DNA from 2 places in the Variovorax arabinosiphilus genome. Region 1 is predicted to be linked to the other one. Evidence: riboswitches for the same ligand, from Rfam matches in the RefSeq annotation. Region 1 holds a riboswitch; the other holds the start of a gene.

Region 1 (5,713 bases):
TTCGCCACCGGCACCTACGCCGTCTGGTACCCGATCATTCCGCGGCCCGAGGCGCACGACCTGCCGCGCCGGCTCAAGACGATGGCGACCAAGGCCGGCAAGTCGTGGCTGCATGCCACGCTCACCGTCAAGTCGAGCAAGATCGTGACGGCACCGACCGGCGAGACGCGCCGGCCCGGGCTGCCTGCCAGCGGGATGTTCCTGATCAACCCGCCCTACACGCTGAAGGCGCAGATGGCGGCCGCGCTGCCGCAGTTGGTGGAACGGCTGGGCCAGGACCGCAACGCCGCCTTCTCGCTCGACGCGGGCGGCTGACGCCGACCCTAGTTGCGCCGCCGCGCCGCGACCTGGCGCTTCGGCCTGACGGCAGGCGCCGGCGCCTTGGCCTGCGCACGCTCCGCATCCGGGGTGGGCTGCAATGCCGTCACGTCGGCCACCTCGCCGTTGCAGCGCATGCCCGGCTGGTCGACCACGTGCAGTGCCACCTGCTTGATACCGGTGCTGACCATGTCCAGCGCATCCGCCGCCGCCCGGCTCAGGTCGATGATGCGGCCCGAGGAGAAGGGGCCGCGGTCGTTGATGCGCACCAGCACCTCTCGCCCGTTGACCAGGCTGCGCACGCACACGACGGTGTTGAAGGGCAAGGTGCGATGCGCTGCGGTCATCGAGCTCATGTCGAATCGCTCGCCGTTCGCGGTCTTGCGCATATGGAAGCCGATGCCGTACCACGACGCGCCGCCGCGCTGGTAGACGGTGCGCGGCACGTCATCGCCCGGCACGCCATCGTCGGGGCCGAGTTCGTCCTGGCCCGAGGAGGCCAGGTCATAACGCACCGAGGGCACGGCCGACCGGGGTCGAGCGCCCGCCGGCACCGACAGATCGCGCGTCAGCGGCTGCAGGCCGGACGCGGCAGGCGCCGACGGCCCACCTTCGCCGCCCGATGGCGGCGCGACGCAGGCCACCAGCAGGCCGGCGAGCAGGGCCGCGAGGCCCGCCCGCCAGGGCACGCCGCCGGCGCCGCCACGCGTCATGCGCGCCTGCCGAGCCGCTCCAGCAGGGCGAGCGTCGCGGCGGACTGGTTCATCGTGTAGAAGTGCAGCGCCGGTGCGCCGCCGTCGCGCAGTTGCTCGCACAGGCGCGTCACGACGTCGAGGCCGAAGGCCTTGATCGACGCGACATCGTCGCCGTAGCTCTGCAGCCGCAGCCGGACCCAGCGCGGAATCTCCGCGCCGCAGGCGTCGGAGAAGCGCATGAGCTGCGTGGAACTGGTGATGGGCATCACGCCCGGCACGATCGGCGTTGCGATGCCCAGGCGCTGCGCTTCGTCGACAAAGCGGAAGTACGCATCGGCATTGAAGAAGTACTGCGTGATGGCCGAATCGGCACCGGCGCGCACCTTCTCGGCGAAGGCCTTGAGGTCCGACTCGGGCGAACGCGCCTGCGGATGCACCTCGGGGTAGCAGGCCACCTCGATGTGGAAGTCTCGGCCCGTCTCCTCGCGGATGAAGGCCACCAGGTCGCTCGCGTACTGGAACTCGCCGCCCGCGCCATAGCCGCTGGGCAGGTCGCCGCGCAGCGCGACCAGGCGCTTGACGCCCATGGCCTTGAGCTCGCCCAGCTGGGCGCGCACCGTGGCCTTGGTGGCGCCGATGCACGAGAAGTGGCTGGCGGCATCGCCGCCCTCTTCCAGGATCTCGCGCACGGCGGCGAAGGTGCCGTCGTGGGTGGACCCGCCGGCACCATAGGTCACCGAGCAGAACTCGGGACGCATCGCGTAGAGCTGCTGGCGCACCGCGCGCAGCTTCACCGCGCCTTCGGGCGTCTTGGTCGGAAAGAATTCAAAGCTCAACGGAAGTTGCATGGGCAGCTCCGGCAGGGCCGTCGTCACGGACGGCATGGATGAAGAACTCGCGGTTGCCGTCGCCCCCGGCGAGCGGGCTGTCGAGCCAGCGCACCACGCGCTGGCCGAGCGCGGCACAGGCGTCGCGCAGGCGTTGCTCGACGATCGGGTACATCGCCTCGTCGCGCACGATGCCGCCCTTGCCGACCTGGCCGGGCTGCAGCTCGAACTGCGGCTTGACCAGCATCAGCAGGTCGCCGCCGGACGCGAGGAACGGCATCACTGCCGGCAGCACCAGCGTGAGCGAGATGAAGGACAGGTCACCGACGATCAGATCGAACGCGGTGTCCTCGCCCTCGGGAAAATCCTCGGCCGTCAGCGCACGTGCATTGACCTTCTCGATGGCCGTCACCCGCTCGTCGGCCCGGATGCGGTCGTGCAGCTGGCCGTGGCCGACGTCGATGCCGACCACATGCATGGCACCGTGCTGCAGCAGGCAGTCGGTGAAGCCGCCGGTCGACTGGCCGATGTCGAGGCAGCGGCGGCCCGACGGGTCGACGCCCGTCGCGGCCAGCGCGCCGTCGAGCTTCAGCCCGCCGCGCGACACATAGCGCGACTCGGCCGCATCGACCAGTTCGAGCTCGGCCGATTCGGGGATGTCGTCGCGGTTCTTGCCCACGCTGCGCCAGTCGGCGCCGCTGCCGGCGTCACGCCATCGCAGCCCGCCCGCGATGAGGCGGACGGCTTGCGACCGCGAGGCCGCCAGGCCGCGTTCAACCAGCAATTGATCGGCACGCAAGGTGCGCCGATCAGTAGCGGTACGTGTCCGCCTTGTACGGACCCGCCTTGTTCACGCCGATGTAGGCGGCTTGCGCGTCCGTCAGTTCGGTCAGCATCGCGCCGACCTTCTTCAGGTGCAGGCGCGCGACCTTCTCGTCGAGGTGCTTGGGCAGCACGTAGACCTTGCCGGCTTCGTACGCGTTGGGCTTGGTGAACAGCTCGATCTGCGCGATGGTCTGGTTGGCGAACGACGACGACATCACGAAGCTCGGGTGGCCCGTGCCGCAGCCCAGGTTCACCAGGCGGCCCTTGGCCAGCAGGATGATCTTCTTGCCGTCCGGGAAGGTGATGTGGTCGACCTGCGGCTTGATCTCTTCCCACTCGTACTTCTCGATCGACGCGACGTCGATCTCGTTGTCGAAGTGGCCGATGTTGCAGACGATCGCCTGGTCCTTCATGGCAGCCATGTGCTCGTGGCGGATCACGTCCTTGTTGCCGGTGGTCGTCACGAAGATGTCGGCCTTGTCGGCGGCGTATTCCATCGTCACGACCTTGTAGCCTTCCATGGCGGCCTGCAACGCGTTGATCGGGTCGATCTCGGTGACCCACACCTGGGCGCTCAGTGCGCGCAGGGCCTGGGCCGAGCCCTTGCCCACGTCGCCGTAGCCAGCCACGCAGGCGACCTTGCCGGCGATCATCACGTCGGTGGCGCGCTTGATGCCGTCGACCAGCGATTCACGGCAGCCATACAGGTTGTCGAACTTGCTCTTGGTGACCGAGTCGTTGACGTTGATGGCGCGGAACAGCAGCGTGCCCTTGGCCGACATCTCGTTGAGGCGGTGCACGCCGGTGGTCGTCTCTTCGGTCACGCCGATGATCTCGGCCGACTTGCGGGTGTACCAGGTCGAATCGACCGCCAGCTTGGCCTTGATCGCGGCGTAGAGAATGCGTTCTTCTTCGCTGGTCGGGTTGGCCAGCACGCTCTGGTCCTTCTCGGCGCGCTGGCCCAGGTGCATCAGCAGCGTCGCGTCGCCGCCGTCGTCCAGGATCATGTTCGGGCCTTCGCCCTTCGAACCCTTGGGGCCGAAGTCGAAGATCGAGTGGGTGTAGTCCCAGTAGTCGGTCAGCGACTCGCCCTTGATTGCAAACACCGGCGTGCCGGCGGCGGCGATGGCGGCAGCGGCGTGGTCCTGCGTCGAGAAGATGTTGCACGAAGCCCAGCGCACATCGGCACCCAGGGCCTGCAGCGTTTCGATCAGCACCGCCGTCTGAATCGTCATGTGCAGCGAACCGGTGATGCGCGCGCCCTTGAGCGGTTGGCCCTTGGCGAATTCCTGGCGGATGGCCATCAGGCCGGGCATTTCGGTTTCGGCGATGCGAATTTCCTTGCGGCCCCAGGCGGCAAGGGACAGGTCGGCAATGGCTTGGTCGGCGGTGGCGACGGGGGTGGGCTTGAGAACAGCGCTCATGAGAACTCCAGGGCAGGTTTGACAGAACTGCCGCTGCACTCGTGAGGTTCGACCGGAAATGGACTCACCGCGAGAACAGCGGATGAGCGTGGTTGCGATGGGGTCCGAGCCTCACGCCTGACGGCGCTGCAACGCTCCTCGGAGCCAGGATTTTAGCCCAGCCCGTCGATCGAACGGGTCAAGTTGATCCACGGCGGCGCATGGAAGCCGAAAGGACTACATTGATTCATCGACCGACAACCCGAGGCCCCATGTACGGCGTCCATCAACCCTCCTTCGCCCTCGCGGCCGCCGCCGTGCTCGCCTGCACCATCGCGCTGCCGATCCAGGCATCGGCGCAGAGTGCCGCCGTACTCGCAGCATCGACCGTCCGCATTCGCGGCACCGTCGTCTATGCAGACACGAACAAACTCATCGTCAAGGACCGCGGCGGCGAGGTCGTCAGCATGGCGCGCGTGCCGAACCTGCCGGTGTCGGAGGTCTACCGCATCAAGCTGGCCGACATCAAGCAAGGCAGCTTCATCGGCACCGCCGCGATGCCGCAGCCCGACGGCACGCAAAAGGCACTCGAGGTGCTGGTGTTTCCCGAAGCCGCCCGCGGCACCGGTGAGGGTCATTTCCCGTGGGATCTGCAACCGCAAAGCACGATGACCAATGCGACCGTGGCCGACCTGGCGGCGGCACCGGCGTCGGTACGCGGCGGCCAGCAGCTCAATCTCAGCTACAAGGGCGGCGAGAAGACGGTGATCGTTCCGCCGAACGTTCCGGTCGTCACCTTCAAGCCCGCCACCGACGCCCTGCTGACTCCGGGCGCCAAGGTGCTGGTCAACGCGCAGGAGCGCAACGGCACGCCGACCGCGCTGCGCGTGATCGCGGGCCGCAACGGCTTCACACCGCCGATGTGAGCCCCGCGCCCTCGCGACCCGGGGGTGCTCGCTAAAATCGTCGGCTTTGCGTAGCCGCCGCGCCGTGAGCGCCACGCGCTCACCGTTCTTCGCGCGCCCCGCGTTCACGCCATGACCTTCGAATCCGAAACCCGCCGCCGTCGCACCTTCGCGATCATTTCCCACCCCGACGCCGGCAAGACCACGCTCACCGAAAAGCTGCTGCTCTTCTCCGGCGCGATCCAGATCGCCGGCTCGGTGAAGGCGCGCAAGGCCTCGCGCCATGCCACGTCCGACTGGATGGAAATCGAAAAGCAGCGCGGCATCTCGGTGGCCTCGTCGGTCATGCAGATGCTGTACCGCGACCACGTGATCAACCTGCTCGACACGCCCGGTCACAAGGACTTCTCGGAAGACACCTACCGGGTGCTGACCGCCGTCGACTCGGCGCTGATGGTGATCGACGCGGCCAACGGCGTGGAAGCGCAGACCCGCCGGCTGATCGAGGTCTGCCGCCAGCGCGACACGCCCATCATCACCTTCGTCAACAAGATGGACCGCGAGGTGCGCGAGCCGCTCGACATCCTCGACGAGGTGGAGCGCGAGCTCGGCATGCCCTGCGTGCCGATGACTTGGCCGGTCGGCCAGGGCAAGTCGTTCCGCGGGATCATGAACCTGCGCACGCAGGCGATGACGGTGTTCGAGTCCGGCAAGGAGCGCCTGTCGGACGATTTCGAGAC
Region 2 (5,713 bases), on a different contig from region 1:
GAACATCTCGCGCTTCACGCTGTGGTCGGGGCAGGCCGGGTAGCCGGGCGCCGGGCGGATGCCGCGGTACTTCTCGGCAATCATGTCTTCGTTGCTCAAGGCTTCGTCCGCAGCGTAGCCCCACAGGTCGGTGCGCACGCGGTGGTGCAACGATTCGGCGAAGGCCTCGGCCAGCCGGTCGGCCAGCGCCTTGAGCATGATGGCCGAGTAGTCGTCGAGGTCGTCGACGAAGGCCTTCTCCTTCTTCTCGACGCCCAGGCCCGCCGTCACGGCGAACATCCCGACATAGTCCTTCAGCCCGCTGTCCTTCGGCGCCACGAAATCGGACAGGCATCGGCTCGGGCGCATCACGCCGTCGATCACCTGCTTCTCGGTCTGCTGGCGCATGCCGTACCAGGTCATCGCGACCTCGCTGCGCGTCTCGTCGGTGTAGAGCTCGATGTCGTCGTCGTTCACGGTGTTCGCCGGCCAGAAGCCCACGATGCCGCTCGCACTGAGCCAGCGGCCTTCGATCAGGCGCTGCAGCATGCGCTTCGCGTCGGCATACACGCGGACCGCTTCGGTGCCGACAACCTCGTCTTTCAGGATCGCAGGGAACGGCCCGGCCAGGTCCCAGGTCTGGAAGAACGGGCCCCAGTCGATGTACTTGGCGAGCTCGGTCAGGTCGAAGTTCTTGAACACGCGGCGGCCGATGAACTTCGGCACCGGCGGCGTGTAGCCCGTCCAGTCGATCGGCGTCTTGTTGGCGCGTGCCTTGGCCAGCGGCCACAGCGGCACCTGCTTCTTGTTGGCGTGCTGCAGACGCACCTTGTCGTAGTCGGCGTTGAGTTCGTCGATGTACTTGGTCGCCTGGTCGCTCAGCAGGCTCTGCGCGACGCTCACGCTGCGCGAGGCATCGGGCACGTAGACGACCGGGCCTTCGTAGTGCGGCGCGATCTTCACGGCCGTGTGCACGCGGCTGGTGGTGGCGCCGCCGATCATCAGTGGGATCTTCTTGATGCGGAAATGGTCGTCGCGCTGCATCTCGCCGGCCACGTACTGCATCTCTTCCAGGCTCGGGGTGATGAGGCCGGAGAGGCCCACGATGTCCGCGCCCTCGACCTTGGCGCGCGCCAAAATTTCGTGGCACGGGACCATCACGCCCATGTTCACCACTTCGAAGTTGTTGCACTGGAGCACGACGGTCACGATGTTCTTGCCGATGTCGTGCACATCGCCCTTCACGGTGGCGATGATGATCTTGCCCTTGGTGCGCACATCACGACCGGCCGCCTCGTCGCGCAGCTTCTCTTCCTCGATGTAGGGCAGCAGGTGGGCCACGGCCTGCTTCATCACGCGGGCCGACTTCACCACCTGCGGCAGGAACATCTTGCCGGCGCCGAACAGGTCACCGACGACGTTCATGCCGTCCATCAGCGGGCCTTCGATGACGTGCAGCGGCCGGCCGCCCTTGGCCAGGATGTCCTGGTAGGCCTCTTCGGTGTCCTCGACGATGAACTCGGTGATGCCGTGCACCAGCGCATGGCTGAGCCGATCACCGACGCTCACCGGCGCCTCGGGCGTGCCGCGCCAGTCGTTGCGCTTGCTCTCGTCCTTGGCGCCGCTCTTGGCCGTCTCGGCCACTTCGACCAGGCGTTCGCCGGCATCGGGGCGGCGGTTGAGGATCACGTCTTCGACGCGCTCGCGCAGCACCGGCTCGAGGTCGTCGTACACGCCGACCATGCCGGCGTTGACGATGCCCATGTCCATGCCGGCCTTGATCGCGTGGTACAGGAACACGGTGTGGATCGCCTCGCGCACCGGGTCGTTGCCGCGGAAGCTGAAGCTCACGTTCGACACGCCGCCCGACACCTTGGCACCGGGCAGGTTCTGCTTGATCCAGCGTGTGGCCTCGATGAAGTCGACCGCGTAGTTGTTGTGTTCCTCGATGCCGGTGGCGACCGCGAAGATGTTCGGGTCGAAGATGATGTCCTCCGCCGGGAAGCCGATTTCGTCGACCAGGATGCGGTAGGCGCGTTGGCAGATCTCGACCTTGCGCTCATACGTGTCGGCCTGGCCCTTCTCGTCGAAGGCCATCACGACCGCGGCAGCGCCGTAGCGACGCAGCAGCTTGGCATGGTGGCGGAACTGATCCTCGCCTTCCTTCATGCTGATCGAGTTGACGATGCCCTTGCCCTGGATGCAGCGCAGGCCGGCCTCGATGACCTCCCACTTGGAGCTGTCGACCATGATCGGCACGCGCGCGATGTCGGGTTCCGACGCGATCAGGTTCAGGAAGCGGACCATCGCGGCCTTGCTGTCGAGCATGGCCTCGTCCATGTTGATGTCGATCACCTGCGCACCGTTCTCGACCTGCTGGCGCGCGACGGCCAGGGCCTCTTCGAACTGGCCGTTTAGGATCATCCGCGCGAAGGCCTTGGAGCCGGTGACGTTCGTGCGCTCGCCGATGTTGACGAACAGCGTGCCGTCGCCGATGCGCACGGGCTCGAGGCCCGACAGCTTCATCGGGGGAACAGGCGTGACGGCAGAGGAAGAAGATTCGGACATGGGCTCACCTGGATTCGCGATGGTCAGGTGAGCGTCGTTGCGGGGAAGGACCCGAGCCTGGCGGTAGCTGGAAAGCTGGCCGCTGCAACGCTCCTCGGGGTCGTCGATTTTAGTTGCCTTTGGTTGGAGGGATGGTTGTTCAGGGTTTCGGTGTGGTGTAGGGGCGTCGGCAGGCGGTAGGCCTGTGGGCGGCAGACGACTGCGGTCCTTCGGACTTCGCTGCTGCTCCTCACGAAAGGCGGGGTCCGCAGAACTCGCTTCACTTCGTTGCGCTCAAACAGCTGCGGCCCTGATCCGCCTTTCGCTGCGGTGCTCGCCGCAGCCGGACAGCCGCCCACAGCCCTACCGCCCACCGACGTGGACGCGACCGTTATGCATCTCTGTCCAGCGAGCGCAGCGATTGCGCCCACCAAGCCCGGCAGGCGGTGCGGGTCGGGCGATCCCCTGTGCGTCGCTGAGGAGCGCAGCCTTTCGCGGATCAGGGCTCGCCCTTGTCTGAGCGCAGCGAGTTTGGGCGGGACCCCGCGAAAGGCGAGCACCGCAAGGCAGCCCGAAGGGCCGGCGCACCGGGGTCGATCGGCCCGCACCGCCTGCCGGGCGCCCTCACCCAAGCCAACGATCAGGCAGCAACAACCCCATCCACCCGCACTGTAGAAAAAGCAAACGGCGGCAACCCCTTCAACAGCCGCTGCCCATACGACGTCCGCACCAGCCGCCGGTCGTAGCAGTACACGGAAGCCCGATCCTCCTCACTGCGAATCGCCCGCCCCACCCACTGCGCCAACCGAATGGCCGTTGCCGGCACCACCAGTTCGGTGAATGGGTCGCGCCCCACCGTGCGCAGCCATTCGGCCCGTGCCTCGCCGACCGGATCGTCCGGCGGTGCGAAGGGCAGCTTGGCGATGAAGACCGATTCGCAGAGCTTGCCCGGCAGGTCGAGCCCTTCGCCAAAGGACTGCATGCCGAAGATGATCGACGGCAGCCCCTCGGCCACGCGGTGGCGGTGGGTGGCCAGCAGTTGCTGGCGCGGCATGGCGGTCTGCAGCAGCACGCGCGGCTTGAGCGGGGCGGGCAGTGCCTCGACGGCCTGGCGCAGCTGGTCGCGCGAGGTGAACAGCACCAGCGCGCCGTGCCGCACCTCGGCCAGATCGCGCACCAGCGACTGGACCATCTCGGCGACATAGCCGGCCGCGTCGCGCGGGTCAGCCCGGGTCTCGACGGCGATCAGCTTGCCCTGGGCCGCGTAGTCGAAGGGACTGGGCACCTCCAGCGTCGTCGCCGCCTCGTCGCCATGCAGGCCGGACTCGCGCAGGAAGAAGTCGAAGTGGCCGCAGCTGGTGAGCGTGGCCGACGTCAGCACCGCGCCGCGGACCTTGTTCCACAGGTGGTGGCGCAGCGTTGCGCCGGGCAGCAGCGGGCTGGCGTGCGCCTGCAGCGTGGCCTGATCGCCGTCGACCTGCAGCGTGAACCACTTGGCGGCCGGCACCGCGTCGGGCGCGGCGTCGCGCAGCAGCAGCTGGGCGGTGTCGAGGGTCTGTTCCAGCCGTGGGGCCAGCGCGCCGAGCTGGGCGTACATCGTCGACAGCTTGCGGGCCATGGCGGGCTGCTCGCGCATCTCGGTGCGCAGGGCGCTGGCGATCACGCGCAGGGCATCGAGGAAACCTGACGCGTGATGCGCGACCCGCCCCAGCGGGCCCTGCAGCACCTCGGGAAGCGCACCCAGCGGCAGGCGGGCACGCGCGGGACCGCGGCCGGGCAGGCCCGCCGGGCCGGCGAGGTCGGTCTTCAGGCCGTCGCCGTACAAATCCATCACGAGCCGCTCGGCTTCCTGCAGCGCCTGGCGCATCTGCGCGGCGTGCATCGGCACGTCGGCCACCTCGGTCACCTCGAAGCGCACGCCCACGCGCACCGCACGCTGCGCCAAGCGTTCGACCCAGCCGTGGCGGCCCAGGTCCATGCGGCAGCCGAACTGCGCGAGCGCGGTGGCCGGCAGGTGGTGCGCCTCGTCGAGCACCAGCAGGCAGTTGTCCAGCTCGGGCAGCTGGCGGTTGCCGATGGAGGCCAGCAGCAGGTCGTGGTTGACCACCACCACCTGCGCACCGACCAATGTCTTGCGGCGCTCGTAGTAGACGCACTGGTTGAACGACGGGCAGTGCTTGCCGGTGCACGATGCCGCGTCGGCGGCCATCGGCAGCCAGGCGTCGGCAGCGGGCGGGGTGTCGAGGGTGTCGCGGTCGCCGTCCCAGGCGCCGGTCGCGAGCGTCTGGGCGATGCCCGTGTAGAACTGGAGGCGAGCCTCCACTTCGTGCGCAGGCCTGGCGGGCCGGGCCTGTGCGGCCACGTCGTCGTCGGCGAAGAGGTCGTCTTCGACCTCGTCCTCCTCGTCATCGTGCTCGGCCATCATCCCGGTCAGACGCTCCAGCTTCTGCTGGCAGACGTAGCGACCGCGGCCCTTGGCCAGGGCGAAGCGGAAGGGCTGCGGCATCAGCTTGGCGAGGGCCGGCAGGTCCTTGTGGACCAGCTGCTCCTGCAGCGCCACGGTGGCGGTGGAGATCACAACGCGGGTGTTGCGCGCCAGGGCCAGCGCGATGGCCGGGGCGCAATAGGCGAGCGACTTGCCGACGCCGGTGCCGGCCTGGATCACCGCGATGGCGCGCACCGGCGGGTCGACCGGGCCGTCGCCGTCATCCCCCTCGGTCTTGCCGAGGGTGGCCGCAGCCAGCGTGTCGGCCACCTGCTCGGCCATGCGCCGCTGGCCGGCGCGGCTGCGGAAACCGGCGCTGGCCTGGACCACCCCGTCGAACGCCTGCAGGGCGGACGCGGCCCATTCCAAAGAAGACATGCGCCGAGTGTTGCACGGCCGCCCGACACGGGCTGCGCGTCAGGCCGGTTGGGCGGCGCCAGCGGCGGATGCCGGCAGCCCGAAGATCGCGTCGAAGGCCCAGTTGAAGACGAAGGTGTAGCCCAGGAAGAACATCGCCAGGCCCAGGTCCATCAGCAGGGCCTGCAGCAGCGTGACGTCCATCCACCAGGCGAAGATCGGGACCAGGAAACAGAGCAGCCCGACCTCGAAGCCGATGGCATGGGCGATGCGGCGCCACACGCTGCGCCCGCGCACGGCCTGGCGCGCCTCCCAGCGCTCGAACAGCGTGTTGAACACGAGGTT

What was found. A riboswitch is a leader RNA that binds a small molecule or an ion and turns the genes downstream of it on or off. The one in region 1 is predicted to bind S-adenosylhomocysteine.
Region 2: another riboswitch for S-adenosylhomocysteine. It lies ahead of metH (methionine synthase); the one in region 1 lies ahead of ahcY (adenosylhomocysteinase).

The regions. Positions count from the first base shown of each region.
Region 1 covers NZ_JASZYB010000006.1:28,720-34,432, reverse strand. Annotated here, with positions in the region: gene QTH86_RS26815 (23S rRNA (adenine(2030)-N(6))-methyltransferase RlmJ) at 1-315, shown strand, start outside; gene QTH86_RS26810 (septal ring lytic transglycosylase RlpA family protein) at 324-1,031, opposite strand; gene metF (methylenetetrahydrofolate reductase [NAD(P)H]) at 1,028-1,861, opposite strand; gene QTH86_RS26800 (TlyA family RNA methyltransferase) at 1,839-2,639, opposite strand; gene ahcY (adenosylhomocysteinase) at 2,650-4,089, opposite strand; S-adenosyl-L-homocysteine riboswitch at 4,167-4,235, opposite strand; gene QTH86_RS26790 (hypothetical protein) at 4,341-4,994, shown strand; gene QTH86_RS26785 (peptide chain release factor 3) at 5,106-5,713, shown strand, end outside.
Region 2 covers NZ_JASZYB010000002.1:513,517-519,229, forward strand. Annotated here, with positions in the region: gene metH (methionine synthase) at 1-2,505, opposite strand, end outside; S-adenosyl-L-homocysteine riboswitch at 2,570-2,647, opposite strand; gene dinG (ATP-dependent DNA helicase DinG) at 3,167-5,389, opposite strand; gene QTH86_RS16335 (PACE efflux transporter) at 5,429-5,713, opposite strand, start outside.